DNA from 3 places in the Pedobacter sp. AC163 genome. Region 3 is predicted to be linked to each of the others. Evidence: riboswitches for the same ligand, from Rfam matches in the RefSeq annotation. Region 3 holds a riboswitch; each other region holds the start of a gene.

Region 1 (6,807 bases), 2.4 Mb from region 3:
AAGCCCGCAAATCATAAGATAGCGGGCTTTTTTGTTTCTCAAAGTACTCGAGATATTTATAAAGTCGAATGTTAGGAAAAGGACTACTAAACAAATTAATTTCTTGTTAGAGGCTCTTCTACAGCAGTCTTTTTTGACAACAATCCATCAATTTCATCATTAAATGCTTTGACAAAATCAGTGTAGTATTTTCCCGTTGCTGGTCCACTATAACCTGTATGGATCTGAGCAACATTTCCATTTTTATCGATGATGATCATCGTTGGAAAAGAAAGGAAATTACTTAGTCCAGGAAGTGATTCTGCAACCTGTTTTTTATCCGGTTTGCCTGCGATCACCTGATCATATTCAATGCCGAACTTATCGCGAAATCTTCCCAATGCTTTTTTTACATAAGCCGAATCCAGTTGCCGCTCATAATGAATCCCAATAACTTCAACGCCACGACTGCGATTTTCCTTGTACCATGGAGCGATAAATGCTGCCTCATCTACACAATTAGGGCACCAGGTTCCGGTAATCGTCAGGATCACAACCTTATTTTTAAATTTCTCATCCTTCAACGAGATCTTCTTTCCATTAACATCCGGAAGAGAAAAGTCAAGCGTTTTATACCCATCTTTTAAAAAAGTTAATTTGGTCGCATCCGGGAGGGCCGCATTTTGATTTTGAGTTCCGGTGAAGGGCGTATTCCCCCTGGCACTCACTACTTCTCCCACAATTTTACCGTCTTTTGAAAATGTGCCTTTGTAGTAAGCAGGGCTCGAACCGATGAAACCGGAAAGATAAAAATGGTTTCCATCAACACTGCCTTCAAGATAGCGGGAATCGCCGGTAATGCGGAGAAATGTACCTGTAATTTTATTTCCGGCCTGCTTAAAAAGTCCTACCGCATTTTCACTTTTGCCATTCTGTAACTGAAAAACAATATCGTATTTTCCAGAAAAATCTGCATCTGGTGCCTGGCCGCTGGTTGCAAACCGATATTGCTTTGCTTTACTGGCATACACAGGCAGTGGTTTTCCAGATCCATCCTGTCTCTTCAATACGCCGACAAGTGAATCTTTCTGGATTTTAAAAGCAAGAACATTGTCGAACTGATCCAGGTTAATCAACAATGAATCTCCTTTCCTTTTTACAACTCCCCCGTCGAAGCGCTCATCGGCATTTAAAAAGCTGAGAAAGGGTTGATCACCGTTTCTATTTTTAATTTCAAAATTAAATGGTACTTCAACACCGGGTTTGAGATTAAAGACACCTCTCCAGATTCCATCTGCCCGAAAAGATTTCGGAGATTCGACACTATTGCTTTTGATTTCATTTTTTGATTGCGCTGATGAATTATGTAGGAAAAGTCCTGCTACAACTATTAAAATATATTTTATTTTCATGGGATGCTGATCAATTAATAGCGCAAATGTAGGCATGATTAGCCTTAAGAAAAAAATATTTCAATAAAATCTATAGAATTACTAGACAATATGATTTTTCTATTATCTTTGCGCCAGTTATTTTAAAATACTTATCAAGAAAGGTGGAGGGAATGGCCCTGCGAAACCTTAGCAACCACCCTTAGGTATGGTGCTAATTCCATCCCGGAAAGTCCGGGATAGTTAAGTCAGTTGAAGGCCAAATCATTGTTAATGAATATGAGAGCACTCCTGATTTATAGGAGTGCTTTTTTTTATAAGCGGATTGCTACAATTGATAAGTGTTGATCTATCAGAAAAATAAATTAAATGGAAAAAACTAACGAGCAAAAATCAATTTACGCATGCATTTCAAACCGAAGTAAAAGAGACCGAATGCGAACGGGTATTTGTATAGACTAAAGTTAGCAAATACCACAAAAACTTAATTTTCATTATCAGTGTGTTAAAAAATTCGTCAAAAGCGGAGTGGAAGAGCTTTGCCAAAATTTCGCGACATCATCCCTTAATTAATCATCAACAATATCTATTATGTTCAACAAGATTAAGCTTCCGGCAATATTATTTCTGCTATTGCTTTCCCCATTCGTACGTGCACAAAACATCTCCATATCAGGCACGGTTAAAAGTTCATCAGGAGAAACTCTGCCCGGCGTTTCCATTTTTGTAAAAGGTACCAAACAGGCAGTAACAAGTAATGCTGCCGGCAGTTTTACCATTACGGTAACTGGCAAAAGCACATTGGTATTTTCTTATATCGGCTTCGCTACTAAAGAAGTGGAAGTATCTGGTGATACACAGGTGCTCAACGTGGTTTTAAATGATGCGGATAACGCTTTAGATGAAGTTGTGGTTACCGCTCTGGGCATATCGAGACAAAAAAAATCGTTGGGTTATGCCGTACAGGAGCTCAAAGGTGAGAGCTTGACTGAAGCGAGGGAAAGCAACCTGGTAAATGCGCTGGCAGGTAAGGTTGCCGGCGTGAGGGTAACCAATAGCCAGGGCGATATGGGTTCTTCCCGCATAGTGATTAGAGGAGAAACTTCTATTTCTGGCAATAACCAGCCGCTTTTTGTTGTGGATGGTATACCCGTGGATAATTCGCAACTCAATTCCGCTGGCGCAAGAGATTACGCAAATACAATTTCCGATATCAATCCAAATGATATAGAATCGATCAGTGTGCTTAAAGGCCCGAACGCAGCAGCGTTGTACGGCTCAAGGGCAGCGGCCGGAGTAGTTATTATCAAAACAAAATCCGGAAAATCGAAAAAGGGTTTGGGGGTCAGTTTTAACTCCAATGGGGTTATTGAAAGTTTACTTACACTGCCAAAGTACCAGGATGTTTTTGGTCAGGGATCAGAAGGCAAGTTTAGCTACGTAGATGGCAAGGGTGCCGGAACGAATGACGGTGTGGATGAAAGCTGGGGCCCGAGAATGGATGGCAGGCTGATTCCCCAGTTTTTTTCAAAAGGAGTAGCCGTTCCATTTGTAGCCAATCCAGATAATGTTCGTGATTTTTTTGAAACTGGCTATTCTCTTTCCAATGGCATTGCCGTTGAAGATGCCGGAGAGAAATTTGATTACCGCTTATCCTACAACAATCTAAAACAGGTTGGTGTGGTGCCTAACTCCGGGCAGGACAAGAATTCGTTTGCCCTAAACACAACTTTGAGGATTACGCCAAAGCTAACTCTAACAGCGAATGCAAATTACAGTAAACTTGGTTCTGACAACTTACCAGGAACAGGCGGTTCCAGGTCGACCAGTACCATGCTTCAGTTTACCTGGTTTGGCAGACAGGTAGACATTAATCAATTGAAAAACTACCGGGATGAAAACGGAAACACTTTCAACTGGAACAACAGTTACTACAGTAATCCGTACTGGGTGGCCTATGAAAATACAGTATCCCAAAACCGGAACAGGATTATCGGAAACATTGGCCTAAATTATAAAATTACTGACGGTCTTAACTTTAACTTCCGTTCGGGAACAGACTATTATAATGATCGTCGTAAGATCAAGATTGCATATGGTACCAATGGAACTCCCTTTGGCTCCTATACCGAAAGTGCTTTTACCGTGAACGAAAGCAATACCGATGCAACCTTGAACTACACTAAACAGCTTAATGATGATTTCAGCGTGGAAGCTTTGTTGGGAACGAATATACGTTCGAGATATATCGAACAAAATGATCAGAGTGCACCGAGGCTTGCTGTCGCTGGCTTATACACTTTGAACAATTCCAGAGATCCACTTACCTCTTCTAATAATTATAGTAAATTGAAATCTTACAGTGGTTACGCATCGGCGCAGATTGGATTTAGGAATTACCTTTTTGCAAATGTGACGGCCCGTAACGACTGGTCATCGACATTGCCGGCCCAGAACAGATCTTATTTCTACCCTTCCTTTAACGGAAGCCTTGTGCTGACAGAAGCTTTTGATATCAAGAACGAGGTGCTCGATTATGCCAAAATCCGTGGAGGTTGGTCGAAAGTAGGTAAGGATGCCGATCCATATCGCCTGATTAACACTTATTCTTTCAGTGCCCCTTTTGGGAGCAATCCTCAACTCAGCCCTTCGGCCACAGATTTGAATCCTGATCTGAAACCTGAAACCACGACCTCATCTGAATTAGGAGCAGAAGCTGTGTTGTTCAACAAGCGCCTTCGTTTTGATGTAAGTTTATACAATACCAATAGCTACGACCAGATTTTAAGTGTGGATGTTAGTCAGAGTACCGGATTCAGGTCCAAATTGTTAAATGCAGGAAAAATCAACAATAAAGGCGTGGAAGTACAATTGGCGGTTACTCCTATCAGAAAGCAGCTGACCTGGGATATTGATGTAAATTATGCCGCGAACAGAAGTAAGGTTATCGAGCTGGATCAAGCGGGGCTGTTGCAAAACTATGTCGTGGCAACAAACTCTGCTCAAGTCATCGCAGCTGTCGGCCAACCTTATGGAACGCTGTTTGGTAACGCTTTTTTAAGAGATGGCAGTGGAAATATCATCGTCAATGCAACAGGAGCTCCACAGGCTGATCCTACCAAAAGGGTTCTGGGTAAATATACACCAGATTGGATAGGCGGCATATCCAATACCTTCACCTATAAGGGTATTAGTTTGGGCGTGTTGATTGATGCCAGCTTTGGCGGCTCAATTTACAACGGCACCTATGCAACAGGAACCTATACAGGCGTGCTGGCCTCTACCCTGCCAGGCAGAGCGGCAGAATTGGGCGGAATTTCCTATTATTATCCGGGAAATGTGAAAGCAAATGGAACAGTAAGACTGGCTGACGGTGCTACGGCGCCCGCCGGTGTAACGGTTTACGATGACGGGATGATTTTCGATGGGGTAACGGCTGATGGGAAACGCAATGAGAAAATACTTTCTGCACAAACCTATTACAAGTCGTTTCGCACCATTGATGAGGCCAATATATTTGATGCTTCCTACGTCAAACTCCGCGAAATTAAACTGAGCTATAACCTACCCTCGAAATGGATACGTCCTTTAAGTCTGCAAGGCGTCTCGGTATCACTTGTAGGAAGAAACCTGGCGATACTGCACCGTAATGTAGCCGATATCGATCCGGAGGTAGCCTTTAACACTGGTAATGGCCAGGGGCTTGAGAGCCTTTCTAACCCAACAACCCGCAGCTATGGCATTAACCTGAACATTAAATTTTAATCCTATCCACATGAAAAATAAATTTATATATATCACTGCTTTCGTTTCAATTTTAGCAGCCTCCTGCGGCAAGGAACTCGACGAAGTAAACATCAATCCGAACGCTACTGAAAATGCACAGCCTGATTATGTGCTTACTGCTGCGATAAAAAACACTACCGATGCCTATTGGGGAACAACTAACAACATGAATTCGAGTCTTCTTTTTGCGCAACACTGGGCAAAGGTCCAGTATACCGAAGAAGATCGCTTTATTTATTCGAACAGTAGTTTTATCTCTTTATGGTCTACCTTGTACTCGCAAAGTATCACCGGTTTTAACAAGATCATTGAAATCGGAAATACCACCGCCAATCCAAATTACCGGGGTGTGGCTTTAACTTTAAGGTCCTGGTCATTCCTGTTGCTTACAGATGCCTATGGGGATATTCCCTACAGCCAGGCAGGAAAATTAGACGAATTCATTACGCCAGCTTATGACAAACAAAAAGACGTATATTTTGGCCTCTTGGAAGATCTGAAAAATGCTAAAAATGCTCTTGATCCCGCAGGGAAAGCCATTACAGGTGACATTATCTATGGTGGAAATATTGGTAAATGGAAAAAGTTCGCTAACGCTTTACGGTTAAGAATCGCTTTGAGAATTGCAGACAGAGAACCTGCAAAGGCAAAGCAGGTATTGGATGAAATTAAGGCTGATGGCGATCAATATATCAGTGACAATACGGATATTGCCCAACTGATTTATCAGATCTCCCCACAACAGAACCCGGTGAGTGCACAATTTGATACCCGTGATGATTACCGGATTAGCAAAACAATAGTTGATAAGCTGTCTTCGCTAAATGACCCACGGCTGCCAGTTTATGCAAGCAGAACACAAACCGCTACCCCTGAAGAATATGTTGGTTTGCCCAATGGATTAACCAATTCAGAAGCCAGTAACCTGGGCTTTGCCAAAACATCCAAGCCAGGAACTTATTTTCTTGCGCCGCAATCCCCTGCCGTAATTTTCAGCTATGCAGAATTACTTTTCGATAGAGCCGAGGCTGCTGCAAGAGGCTTAACTACAGAAAATGCTGCAGATCTTTATAAGCAAGGCATCATAGCTTCGCTGAAACAATTTAGTGTATCGGATGCTGCAGCCAATGCTTATCTGGCGCAGGCATCAGTTCAATATGATGCTGCTAGTTATAAAAAATCAATCGGTGAGCAAAAATGGCTTGCGCTTTTTGGTCAGGGTTTGGAAGCCTGGGCCGAGCGTCGCCGATTGGATTACCCGCAACTTACCGCTTCGGTGAATACCGTACTAAATGGCCAGATTCCGGTACGTTTTATTTATCCGGGTACGGAGCAATCTCTAAACGGACAAAGCTATAAAAATGCGGTGGCCAGCCAGGGTGCTGACCTGCTGACAACCAAATTATGGTTTGATATCAATTAGTTCTGGCTTTTTCCCAGACTGAAAAAGTATCTTGCCCTGGAAACCCACATGTTTCCAGGGCATTTTTGTAACAAAATATTTGACCGAGCCTGAGGTTAGAGCGCCTGCTCATATTTCTCCTTTTGCTGTATCTTCAACTCTCGTTTATCAAAAGGATTCGGAGCAAAGCGCTGATCCTGCAAGCGGTCATATTCCTTCACATAATCCGGATGTTCGGTGCCCATTACC
Region 2 (6,807 bases), 2.2 Mb from region 3:
TTCGATTACTGAAGATTCCGCCACATTACTCATTTGATTGTGTTGGTTTCTGAATTTTAAAGGAATAAAGGTTTGAAATCCGCCAGTTCTATCCTGCAAATCACGAAGTTTTTCCATGTGATCAACACGGTGTTTAAACTCCTCTATATGGCCGTAAAGCATCGTTGCGTTACTTCTCATCCCTAACTTATGCCATTCTTCGTGTATCGCAAGCCATTGTTCGCCAGTACACTTATCTTTAGCAATTTGCTCACGTATTTCAGGATGAAAAATCTCAGCACCACCCCCTGGCATAGATTGTAAACCAGCATCTTTCATCAACTTCATACCTGTAGCATAATCAATTTTAGCTTTCTTGAAAATGTAATGGTATTCAACGGGTGTTAATGCTTTAACGTGTAAATCAGGACGATGCGCCCTGATTGCAGTAAATAATGCAGAATAGAAAGCCACATCATATTGAGGCAAAACACCGCCGACAATATGTACTTCGGTAACAGCCTCATCATCGTATTTTTTAACAATATCGAGCATTTGTTCCATCGTCAAGGCCCAGCCTTCTTCTTTTTGCTTTATTAAACGGGAATAAGAACAAAACTTACAATCATAAACACAAAGATTTGTAGGCTCTAAATGGAAATTGCGATTGAAATAAGTCTTATCACCATGTTTTTCCTCACGGATGAAGTTTGCCAAAACTCCCAGATAACCTAATTCTGCATGCTCATAAAGATAAACGCCTTCCTCAAAAGTAATCCGTTCTTTATGGAGAACTTTATGTGCTATGTTCTGTAGTTCAGTTGATAATGAAGTATCAGCTAATATTTTTTCAACTTGCTCAGTTGTATTCATTCCTGATTTTATTTTGCACAAAAGTACAATATTGGGGCGATTTGAAAATCATTTTGTTGTAACAAACGATTAGGTTACTACAGATTTACAGATTTTAAATTTCTAAAAAATGAATTAGCCACAGATGGACACGGATAAACACAGATTCTTACTTTTACAGTTGCCACGGAAACACAGAGACCACAGAAACTTGTACATCAAATTCCGTGACACTCCGTGTTTCCGTGGCAAAAAATCTTGACTGAAGTAAATAATAACCCAAATCTTTGCCTATCCTTTTTTACCTGTGGTTAAAAACAAATCTGTGCATCTGCAGCAAAAAAACCTAAACCTAAATCTGTGGCTAAACAAAAAAAGCACATCTCTTCAGAAGTGCTTTCATTATTAATCCTTATGTTCTTTTTAATTTACTGCCGGCGAGAAAGTCAACACGATATTTGCCGTTTTGCCCCCAAATTCAATCGGAGATTTCATTACCATATTGCCTTTTGAAAGTTGTGTTAATACCAGGCGATATCCTTCTGTAACGTTTTTAGCTTTATCACCTTCATAGATTTTCTTAAATTGAAAAGTTTCTTCTGATGGGGTAGCCGACCAAAAAATAGTTTGCATTACCTCGCCACAAGTGCTTGATGCTGGTAAAGTGTATGATCCGTTTCCGCTATTGGTTAATTTCCAAGTACTTCCCTGGAAGCATTTGTAAGATTTTTCTCCAAATAAACCTTGAACAGCTTGATCTGGCAAGCCCTCTAAGGCCACGTTGTTTAACACCCAAGTTCCGGTAACTGTACCTCTACCGCCACTAATACCTGTTGCAGCGTTTTTAGTTGATGAACAACTTTGTAACATTACTAAAGTAGAACATGCTATTGCGATAGCTATAAATAATCTTTTCATTTTAGTTTAATTTAATTTCGGGAAACTGTTTACATAAATCTTGCCAAAACAATTTCGAACCTTAAATTAGCAGCAAATTATTAATTTGCAATGCGATTATATTGCAGCACAATCAAATCATTATGAAACCCGAAACCCTTGCTATTCACGCATCTAATCTTGTTAAAAACACTACCGGAGATGTTACCCCGCCAATAAACTTATCGACAACTTTTTTTCGCGATGAGAATGGAGGCTACCCCGGAGGGCACATGTATAGCCGCGTGAGCAACCCAAACAGGTCTGCTTTAGAAAACACTGTAGCTAAATTAGAATATGGGGCAGATGCAGCAGCTTTCGCTTCAGGAAATAATTGTGGAATGAGTTTGTTCCAGGCATTAAAACCTGGTAGCCATATTATCGCTCCTGATGATATGTATTGGGGGATAAAAAAGCAGCTTCTCACCATATTTAACGAAGTTTTAGAATTCGATTTTGTTGATCAAACTGATTTGGAATTAATTAAATCGAGTATAAAACCAAATACCAAATTAATTTGGATAGAAACCCCATCAAACCCATTACTAAAAATTACGGATATTGAAGAAATCGGGAAAATTGCAAAGCAGAACAACATTACCTTTGCTTGCGACAGTACCTTCGCCTCTCCTATTCTACAGAATCCAATTTTGTTAGGCGCTGACATTGTAATGCATAGCAGTACTAAATATTTGGGTGGCCACAGCGATGTTTTAGGTGGAATCTTGGTCACTGCCAAAAAAGATGAGCTTTGGGAAAAAATAAAAAATATACAACAAACCGGTGGAGCGGTTCCTTCTCCGTTTGATTGTTATCTACTCTGTAGAAGTATAAAAACCCTGGCTTACCGCATGAAGGGCCATTGCGAAAACGGCAAATTAGTTGCGCAATATCTGGTTAACCATCCAAAAGTAGAGGCTGTATTCTTCCCCGGATTAGAAACGCATCCTCAATATGAGATTGCTAAAAAACAGATGAAGGATTTTGGTGGAATGATGTCGTTCTTAGTTAAAGGTGATGTAGAAGAAACGAGCAGAGTGGTTAATAATGTAAAGCTGTTTGCGCAAGCAACCAGCTTAGGAGGCGTGGAAAGTTTAATTGAACACCGTTATTCAGTTGAGGGGCCAGACAGTAAAACCCCAAAAAATCTTTTAAGAATTTCCGTGGGCTTGGAGCACGTGGATGATATTATTGCTGATTTAGAACAAGCACTTGGGTAACTTAGCCCGTCATTGCGAGGCACGAAGCAATCTTAAAACTATGAGTTTTAACAAATGAAATAAGATTGCTAACGGTGTTTCAAATAGCAACCTAGTAGTCACTTGCTGGCAAAACTCTGTTTTTAAATCGCAGCCTATGGGTGGCAAACTATTTAACTTTACCCCTTCATTTTTCCCATAGGGCCTACAGCAAAAAGCGGGATTGCAAATCCATAAGAATTACAATCCCGCTCATATTCAAAATCTATTTAGGATTACAAACCGTTACCAATTTCGTAGAATAATTTGGTTCTAATGGCTCGTTTGTTTGCGCCAACCGCTGAGAACCAGTATTTGCAGGACAAGCAATATCGCCGGCAGCATCATAAACAATCTTATTTCCATTCGCCAACAACTCCTTCGGTACATAAACCTGAACTTTAGTAACCGAATAACCAGACGGAAAATAGCGAACGTAATAACCGTCAGGGTGTTTTGTCCAAATACCACTTGGCACATCGGCCCTTGGTGGCGCCATACCTGCAATAATGGCGTATTTTTCCATATCGGCATAGGTATAGTTGCCAGAAGAAACCAGTTGACGGATATTGTTTTCAGCCTCGAAAACAGCTTTAATCCCTGAGGGAAGCTGATCTTTAGCTTTTTCCATTACATCGAAAGGTAAAATACCTAAGGCACCGCCTTCCAGTTGGGTTAACTGTTTCGGTGTTAAAAGTTTCAATGCTGTTAGCTTTACTGTACCTGCATAATCAGCAAATTTTGTTCTGGCAATAATCGTCCAAAGCAAAATTTGAATATCATGCTGTTCCACCTCTGGATGTTTTTCTGCGCTCTTTAAAATGGCAACCACAATCTCTTCTTTCGGACCTAAAACAGGAGCAAACATGTAGCCATCCCCTTTCGAAGGTGCAAAAGTTCCGGCTTTTAAACAGTAGCTCTTATTTGTCATTTCATAAAATCCCTCGCACAAAACGAAACCTCCATCAGGGTTTTTAGGCAGTAAATATAGCGGCTGAAATTTTGCCTTAGCATTAAAATCAGGCATTTTTTCACCCTCGCGGTTTACATCTTCAAATGCTGTAGTAATGGCAGCGGGTTGCTTTAAAAATTTATCAACACCAAGAGCTTTAGCACCTTGTGCCGTTCCAACTTTTAATAGTTTGTCTTTTAATCCCCCGAATTGTGCCTGAGCTGTTAATCCTGATATTGCAATTAGCAGTACTAAGGAAGTAGATTTTATTTTTTTCATCATGATTAGATAGGTATGACAAACATAAAATTTTTAAGGTTAAGTTTATTTTATGATTTCAAATTAAAATTACGAATTTGATTCACAAGCACTTAACAAATTATCAGAATTTAATTTTGTTGTTTCGAAATTAAATTAGATATTTGAAATATTATTTGGTGAACAACTGAATAAAAGTCAATCTTTAATCGGATTGATTTATAAAGAAGTGGCGAGAGACTGGCTCCGTGACCCACTGGCAACCCTCAGAAAGAGAAGGTGCCAATTCCTGACCAAGTAACATGGTGTTATTTGGAGATATAAATTATAACTGATGAAAATACTAAATCTTCAATCGCAAAGCGAACCTCAGCTAAACCTCAATCAGGTAGAGAACTCTTCTATTTCATTGATTTGTTGTGATATGCGGGCGATTACTTGTATGTGCTGTTGCATACAGTAATTTAAAAATCTTCCTCCTTTGTTTCTTTTTCAAATTGGAAGGTCCCGATAGATCGGGATACGCCCTACAAAATTATCTTGATTTATGGTGATAAATTTTATAACCATAAGCTTGAAATCAATCTTCAACATTCATTTAATCAATCATTTAGAATTATGTCAACTTCATATAAATTTGAAACACTACAGTTACACGCTGGCCAGGAAATAGACCCAACCACAGGATCAAGAGCAGTTCCAATTTATCAAACTACCTCTTATGGATTTAAAAATGCCGAACATGGCGCTAATCTTTTCGCTTTAAAAGAATTTGGCAATATCTATACTCGTTTAATGAACCCAACGACTGATGTTTTTGAAAAAAGAATTGCGGCGTTGGAAGGTGGAGTTGCAGCGTTAGCAACAGCATCTGGTCAGGCGGCACAGTTTATTGCATTACATAATATTTTAGAAGCGGGAGATAGCATTGTTTCCTCAACACATATTTACGGAGGAACTTACAATCAATTTAAGGTGGCTTTCAAACGCCTGGGCATCCATGTAGATTTTGCAAATCCAGATGTGCCTGAAGAATTTGAGCAAAAGATAACAGAGAAAACAAAAGCGATCTACTTAGAAACCATTGGAAATCCGGCTTTCAGCATTCCTGATTTTGAGAAGATCGCAGCAATTGCGAAGAAATACGATCTTCCTTTCATCGTGGATAATACTTTTGGTGCTGGAGGTTATTTATTTAAACCTTTGGAACATGGCGCTAACATCGTAGTAGAATCTGCAACAAAATGGATTGGCGGACATGGAACCAGCATTGGAGGCGTAATTGTTGATGGTGGAAATTATAATTGGGGCAATGGAAAATTTCCGCAGTTCACCGAGCCATCAGAAGGTTATCATGGATTGGTTTTTAATGATGTTTTCGGCATCGGCGGCCCATTTGGTAACATTCAATTCATCATTCGTGCTCGAGTTGAGGGTTTAAGAGATTTGGGTCCTGCCCTTTCGCCTTTCAATTCATTCCTTTTATTGCAAGGTTTAGAAACGTTATCTCTTCGCGTACAACGCCATGTAGATAATGCTTTGGAGTTGGCCACCTGGTTAGAAAATCATCCGCTTGTTAAAGAAGTTCATTATCCAGGTTTAGCAAGCAGCAAATACAATAATCTGGCAAAAAAATATTTGAGCAATGGTTTCGGTGGTGTTTTATCTTTCGAATTAAATGGCACCAAGGAAAATGCAACCCAAGTTATAGATCAGTTAAAACTGGTTTCTCATTTAGCAAATGTCGGCGATGCTAAAACGCTGATTATTCAGCCTTCGGCAACCACACATCAACAATTAAGTGAAACGGAACAATTAGCTGCAGGTGTAAAACCAAATGCGTTAAGGGTTTCAGTTGGTATTGAGCATATCGATGACATTAAAGCAGATTTTGAGCAGGCTTTTGCTACTATCAGCGCTCACGCAACTGCTGAAAGTTTACAAGCCTAATACTATCCATCCCTCGAAAGGGTTGCAACAAAACATGTTTAAAAATTTACAGTCAATAATATGACCGATAGAAGTTCAAAGACCTCTTCAGAGGTTGGGGTGTATAATTATCCCAAACAGTTTAAGTTAGAAAGTGGCAAGAAAATTCGAAACTTGCAAATCGCTTTTCAAACTTATGGAAAATTAAATGCCAAAAAAGATAACGTAATTTGGGTTTGCCATGCTTTAACCGCAAATGACGATGTTTTTGAGTGGTGGGAAGGTCTGTTTGGGCAAAATGCTTTGTTTAATCCGGAAGAACATTATATCATTTGTGCGAATGTTTTGGGTTCGAACTACGGAACAACCAATCCTTTAAGTACCAATCCTGTAAACGGTTTACCTTATTATCTATCATTCCCACAATTTACTATCCGCGATTTTGTATCTGCTCACCAACTATTGGCCGATCATTTAGGCATTGGAAACATCAAATTATTAATTGGCGGTTCATTAGGAGGTCAGCAGGCAGTAGAATGGGGAATAATTGAGCCGAACAGAATTGAGAATCTTATTTTGGTTGCTACAAATGCTGTTCATTCTCCGTGGGGAATTGCTTTTAATGAAAGCCAGCGTTTGGCGATTACCACCGATAGAACTTTT
Region 3 (6,807 bases):
GTACCGGTTGAAAAATAATCGGTACGAGGTTCGTGTTTACCCTGGGTGTAAACAATGAGTTTGTTTTCTGGTAAAAACTGATCAGCTAAACCCGTAGCAGCAGAAAAATACCCTCCACCATTGTCGCGGAGATCGAGGATAAGCTTCTTCATCCCTTTGGCTTTTAAATTATTAGCTGCAGTAGCGAAATCATTATCGGTATTTGCTCCGAACTTACTAATTCTTATATATCCAGTCTCAGGATTAATCATATAAGAAGCATCAATGCTGCTAATGTTTACCTTACCCCGGGTAACCATTAACTTACTTTGTACCTGTGTTCCATTATGCATTAAAACAACGCTCACGCCACTTCCGGCTTTACCTCGGAAACGTCCGGTTAACTGCTCTTTTGGCAAGTTTCGCCCGCTTACCACTGCGGTATCAATACTCAAAATTTTATCTCCCAGTTTTATTCCGGCCTGATAGGCAGGCCCGTCTTTAACCACCCCAGTTACCATCATCGTATCATTGAGCATGTAATACTCAATGCCAACACCTTCAAAGTTACCTTCTAAATTGTTGGTCATATCTTGCGCATCGGTTGGAGGCAAATAAACACTATGGGGATCTAGTTGATGTAGAACGCTATCTATAGGTAGATTCTGTAAAGAATCCGTATTAATTTCATCAACGTAGTTTTTATTGATAATGTGCAGAATCTCTTCAAGTTTTCCGTCACTATTTATAGCCAACTGCGGACTTCGCTGAACGCCAAAACCCTGGTCTTTTATAAATTTTATCCCCAAAATCATACCTACTATTAAAATTACAGAATAGCTTATTGCAATCAGTAGGTTATTTCGGGTATTTTTTTTCATTAGCGTTGTGCAAATTTATGAAATTTAGCGGGTTACTATATTTTTTAACTGCATTTTCATGTCTTTTGTTTCTAATATTTAACATAAATTAACGGATGTAATTATTCTTACAGCTACAGGAAGATATATTTTTAAGTTTTTACGCCGCTTTTTAAAAAGAATTTACCGAATTTTATCAAAATTAAATTTATGAACAGAGTTACCGAGCAGGAATCTAATTATGATAACATCGACAAAATGTCGGTATTGGAGGTTTTGCAGGGCATTAATAATGAAGATAAGACCGTTGCTTTTGCAGTCGAAAAATCTTTGCCTCAGATAGAAAAACTAACTTCGGCAGTTGCCGAAAGAATGAAAAAAGGCGGTCGCTTATTTTACATTGGCGCAGGTACAAGTGGTCGTTTAGGTGTCGTGGATGCCTCCGAATGTCCACCAACTTATGGAGTTCCTTTTGATTGGGTTGTTGGAATTATTGCCGGTGGCGATACGGCCATTAGAAAGGCAGTAGAATTTGCGGAAGATGATGCCGAACAAGCGTGGAAGGATTTGGAAGAATTCAGCATCAATGAAAAAGATTGTTTGGTAGGTTTGGCCGCATCTGGAACTACACCTTATGTAGTTGGCGGTTTAAATACTGCCCGTAAGCACGGCGTTTTAACAGGTTGTATTGTTTGCAATACTGGTGGACCAATCGCTGCTGAATCTGATTTTCCTGTTGAAGTTGTTGTTGGCCCGGAATTTATCACCGGTTCAACCCGAATGAAATCTGGTACTGCACAGAAATTGGTTTTAAACATGTTGAGTACCACCGTGATGGTTCAGTTAGGACGGGTAGTAGGAAACAAAATGGTAGATATGCAGTTAACCAATAACAAATTAGTCGATCGCGGAACTCAGATGGTGGCCGATGAATTAAACATAGGATATGATGAGGCGGCAGATTTACTTACAAAATATGGAAGCGTACGTAAAGCGGTAGAGGCGGGACAACGACAACCACAGTAAATGAATGAATGATATAATGAGTGAATGATAGAGTTAGCATCGCCGTTAAATTCAGTCATTCAAAATTCACTCACTCAAAATTAAATATTAAAATGCACGAAATCGAGCCTTATTACCAGTGGAGAGATGATTATGTTTCGGCAGAAGATGAGCGCTCACCATTTTACAATACCGAGTATTCGGAAATTTACTTCGACAAACAAATTTATAATTTTCTACTGCATCCGCAGTGGGACGAATTCGGGTCGAACACCCTTTACATGAAGGTTTTGTATGCTGATTATGATCGCAGTTATGCCATTATCGAATTTATCGGCGAATGGAATGATGCAATTAATAATGATATCATGTTACTTAAACGTGATATTTTAGAATTGATGATGGACGAAGGGATTACCAAATTTATTCTTATTGGCGAGAACGTTTTAAATTTTCACGCATCTGATGATAGCTATTATGAAGAGTGGTTTCAGGAAGTAGAAGATGGATGGATTGTTGGCGTAAATTTTCAAGAACACGTTATTTCCGAATTTAAAGACAATAATATAGATTACTATATCAATTTCGGAGGAGCTTTTGACAATCTGCCGTGGCGTACACTTAAACCGCTACAGTTCTTCAAAAAAGTTGAAGAACTCTTGACAAAAAGATTAAACTAAATTGTTATTTTTAAAATCATTTAAATACACAAAATTAAAAATGGAACAACAAAATTATAATTATCAAACCAATAGTGTCTTTGTACAGGAAAACTCTGTATCGAAGAAGTTTTTTGCAAACGTATTCCTGTGGATGTTTGTAGCGTTGGCTTTATCCACTCTATCTGCTTTTTATATTTCAAACACTGAATCGGCCTTAAGATCTTTAATCGATTTTGAAACTGGAAGAAGAACTGCGTTAGGTTATGTGGCCATGTTTGCGCCACTTGGGCTAGTTTTAGTAATGGGGGCTGGCTTTTCCAGACTATCTTATGGCGCCTTGTTAGGTGTATTTGTCCTGTTTTCTGTGTTACTGGGCGTAAGTTTGAGTTTCATTCTCTTAATTTACACTGGCACCTCGATTATAACTTGTTTTGCTGCAGCCGCAGGGATTTTTGGTATAATGGCTGTTATGGGTTACACAACAAATATAGATTTGAGCAAGTTCGGCCCAATTTTAATGGTTGGTGTTGCCGGTTTATTTATAGCCAGTATTGCAAACATGTTTATCAAAAGTGAACAGTTTAGCTTAATTATGGCATTTGTTGGTATTGCTGTTTTTACAGCATTGACTGCATACGATGTTCAAAAAATTAAAAGAATTGGAATGGGAATTGAAGAAAGCGGAGAATCAATTCCATCTGCTGATACAAAGAAATTAGCTATAATGGCAGCCTTGTCGCTATACCTTGATTTTATAAATATCTTCCTTTTCTTGCTACGCATTTTCGGAAGTAGAAAATAATGAGCAAGTTTTTGGTAATCATATTCTTCATTTTAGTTGGCGGCATTATCCAGGCAATTACTGTGACTTATATTACAGATCATATCTTTATTAGTTGTTTGCCTAGTGCGTTTTTGATGGGATATTTGATTATCTACTACAACAAAAGATTCGGAAAAAGGGAGGCTGTTTAAAGCACTCAAACAAAACAATATTCTTAAGGCTGTGCAAATTTGCATGGCCTTTGTAATTTTATTTGGCAGCAGAGCGATAATTTTTGGAATTGATGTTGCTTTGTTGCATTTTTGTACGCTTATTAAGAAAGACGGAGGGATTAGACCCAACGAAGTCTTAGCAACCTGTGACCACACAAGGTGCTACATTCTATCCCGATTTTAATCGGGGGCAGATAAGTTTAGGATTACGATTCTCGTACCAACTTTTTAAATAAGCTTTTTTAGTACTTAGTATATAGTCTTTAGTATTTAGATAACAAATGCCAGATTACATATTGAGTTGAAATGTAGTTACATCTCGTGTCGAATGTCTTGATACTCGATACTAACTACTAAATACTAGTATGAGCATAAGAGAAGAATTAGAAAAACGTATTTTAGTAATTGATGGTGCGATGGGTACCATGATTCAGCGTTATACTTTAACCGAAGAGGATTTTAGAGGGGAACGTTTTAAAGATCATCCGTGTGATGTAAAAGGCAATAACGATTTGCTCAACATCACTCGGCCTGATATTATTAAAGCCATACATCTTGAATATTTAGCCGCTGGTGCGGATATTATCGAAACCAACACCTTCAGTACACAAAGAATTTCCATGGCTGATTACCAGATGGAAGATCTTTCTTATGAGTTAAGCTTTGAAGGTGCGAGGGTGGCAAAAGAGGCTGCTACTGAATTTATGGCTGCAAATCCTGATCGGAAATGTTTTGTTGCAGGCGCAATAGGGCCAACCAACAGAACCCTTTCTATGTCGCCAAATGTAAACGACCCAGGTTTTAGGGCGGTTTATTTCGACGAACTGGAAGCAGCATACTATGAACAGGTTCGCGGTTTGGTAGATGGAGGTTCTGATGTGCTTCTCATCGAAACCATCTTTGATACACTAAATGCAAAAGTGGCCATTGTGGCCATTAAAAAATATGAAGAAGTAGTTGGTCGTAAGCTCGAAATTATGATTTCTGGAACCATTACCGATGCTTCTGGAAGAACGCTTTCTGGTCAAACAGCAGAAGCTTTCTTAAATTCGGTAATGCATGCAAAACCTTTAAGCATTGGTTTTAACTGTGCTTTAGGGGCAAAAGAGATGCGTCCGCACATCGAAGAGCTGGCTACCAAAGCGGGTTGTTACGTTTCTGCTTATCCAAATGCCGGCTTGCCGAATGAATTTGGTGCTTACGACGAACAACCACATGAAACGGCTCACCTGGTAGACGATTTTATTCAATCTGGTTTTGTAAATATTGTGGGTGGCTGTTGCGGCACCACTCCTGATCACATTGGCTGCATTGCAAAGAATGCTAAAAAAGCTTCGCCACGGAAATTGCCAACTATTGAGCCTTTTATGCGCTTAAGCGGATTGGAGCCTGTAACGATAACGCCGGAAAGTATTTTTGTAAACGTTGGTGAAAGGACAAATATCACCGGATCTCCAAAATTTTCGAAGTTAATTTTAGGTGGCGATTACGAAGCGGCCTTAGCTGTTGCGCTACAACAGGTAGAAGGTGGAGCACAGATTATTGATGTGAACATGGATGAAGGTATGCTCGATTCGGAAGCTGCCATGACGAAGTTTTTAAATCTGATTGCCTCCGAACCGGATATCGCCAAATTACCTATCATGGTCGATTCCTCTAAGTGGTCGGTGATAGAAAATGGATTGAAATGTTTGCAGGGGAAAGGAATTGTTAACTCTATTTCGCTTAAAGAAGGCGAAGACAAGTTTCGTGAAAGCGCCCGCAAAATTATGCAATATGGCGCTGCAGTTGTTGTAATGGCTTTTGATGAACAAGGCCAGGCCGATAACTACGAACGGAGAAAAGAGATTTGTAAACGAAGCTATGATATTCTGGTACATGAAATCGGTTTTCCTCCTGAAGACATTATTTTCGATCCGAATATCCTTACCGTAGCCACAGGTTTAGAAGAACATAATAATTACGCGGTAGATTTTATTAATGCGACCCGTTGGATCAAAGAAAACCTGCCACATGCAAAAGTAAGTGGTGGTGTATCAAATATTTCATTTTCATTTAGAGGAAACAATGTTGTCCGCGAAGCGATGCACTCTGCATTTCTTTACCATGCCATTCAGGCGGGTTTAGATATGGGGATTGTAAATGCAGGTATGCTTGAAGTGTATCAGGAAATTCCACCCGAACTGTTGGAAAGGGTAGAAGATGTTCTTTTGAACCGACGTGATGATGCCACTGAGCGATTGGTTGAGTATGCTGATACGGTAAAATCAAAAGGGAAAGAAATTGTAAAAGACGAAGAATGGAGAAAGGGATCCGTTGAAGAACGCCTATCTCACTCCCTGGTAAAAGGAATTGTAGAGTATCTTGACGATGATGTTGAAGAAGCTCGTCAAAAATATGCCCGCCCAATACAAGTGATTGAAGGACCATTGATGGACGGAATGAACATTGTTGGTGATTTATTTGGTGCCGGAAAAATGTTTTTGCCTCAGGTGGTTAAGTCGGCCAGGGTGATGAAAAAAGCGGTGGCTTATTTGCTTCCTTTTATTGAGCAGGAGAAATTAGATAATCCAGATCAGGATCAGAATTCCTCGGCAGGTAAAGTGTTGATGGCTACCGTTAAAGGTGATGTTCACGATATTGGGAAGAACATTGTGGGGGTAGTTTTGGCCTGTAATAACTTTGAAATTGTAGATATGGGCGTGATGGTTCCTGCGCAGGAGATCATCAAAAAAGCCCGAGAAATAAATGCCGATATTATTGGCTTAAGTGGATTAATTACACCATCACTTGATGAAATGGTTCACTTTGCCAAAGAAATGGAACGAGAAGGTTTTACCATTCCATTAATTATTGGTGGAGCAACCACGTCACGGATTCACGCGGCTGTAAAAGTTGCCCCAAATTATTCTGGTCCGGCTATCCATGTTTTAGATGCATCGCGAAGTGTTACTGTTTGCAGTACCCTGATGAATCCTGAAACAAAAGCTGACTACGTTGCCGGCATCAAAGCAGAGTATGAAAAAGCCAGGGAAGCGCATTTGAACAAGCGTTCTGATAAGCGTTTCAAAACCATTGAAGAAGCACGGAAACATCAGTTTAAGATAGATTTTGATCAAAATTTGCCAGTTCCTGAATTTACCGGAACCAGGGTTTTTGATCAATATCCTTTGGATGAATTAGTTCCATATATCGATTGGACACCATTTTTCCATACCTGGGAACTTCGCGGAAGCTACCCTAAAATATTTGATGATAAAAATGTAGGGAGTGAAGCAAAAAAACTTTTCGATGATGCACAGGCA

Evidence for each region. Region 3 has a riboswitch for S-adenosylmethionine ahead of metH (methionine synthase). Riboswitches for the same ligand answer to the same signal wherever they lie in the genome.
Region 1: it holds a riboswitch for S-adenosylmethionine, as region 3 does, so the genes downstream of both, ACZZZK_RS00345 (SusC/RagA family TonB-linked outer membrane protein) here and metH (methionine synthase) in region 3, are expected to answer to the same signal.
Region 2: it holds a riboswitch for S-adenosylmethionine, as region 3 does, so the genes downstream of both, ACZZZK_RS01475 (O-acetylhomoserine aminocarboxypropyltransferase/cysteine synthase family protein) here and metH (methionine synthase) in region 3, are expected to answer to the same signal.

Annotation. Positions count from the first base shown of each region.
Region 1 is NZ_OZ409872.1:82,407-89,213, reverse strand. It holds gene ACZZZK_RS00350 (peroxiredoxin family protein) at 96-1,391, opposite strand; SAM riboswitch class I at 1,520-1,620, shown strand; gene ACZZZK_RS00345 (SusC/RagA family TonB-linked outer membrane protein) at 1,962-5,135, shown strand; gene ACZZZK_RS00340 (SusD/RagB family nutrient-binding outer membrane lipoprotein) at 5,146-6,579, shown strand; gene ACZZZK_RS00335 (sterol desaturase family protein) at 6,675-6,807, opposite strand, start outside.
Region 2 is NZ_OZ409872.1:314,911-321,717, forward strand. It holds gene mqnE (aminofutalosine synthase MqnE) at 1-852, opposite strand, end outside; gene ACZZZK_RS01460 (lipocalin family protein) at 1,255-1,749, opposite strand; gene ACZZZK_RS01465 (trans-sulfuration enzyme family protein) at 1,872-2,987, shown strand; gene ACZZZK_RS01470 (hypothetical protein) at 3,232-4,239, opposite strand; SAM riboswitch class I at 4,432-4,542, shown strand; gene ACZZZK_RS01475 (O-acetylhomoserine aminocarboxypropyltransferase/cysteine synthase family protein) at 4,834-6,165, shown strand; gene ACZZZK_RS01480 (homoserine O-acetyltransferase family protein) at 6,226-6,807, shown strand, end outside.
Region 3 is NZ_OZ409872.1:2,516,403-2,523,209, reverse strand. It holds gene ACZZZK_RS10825 (S41 family peptidase) at 1-860, opposite strand, end outside; gene murQ (N-acetylmuramic acid 6-phosphate etherase) at 1,050-1,865, shown strand; gene ACZZZK_RS10815 (hypothetical protein) at 1,958-2,524, shown strand; gene ACZZZK_RS10810 (Bax inhibitor-1/YccA family protein) at 2,565-3,308, shown strand; SAM riboswitch class I at 3,598-3,703, shown strand; gene metH (methionine synthase) at 3,868-6,807, shown strand, end outside.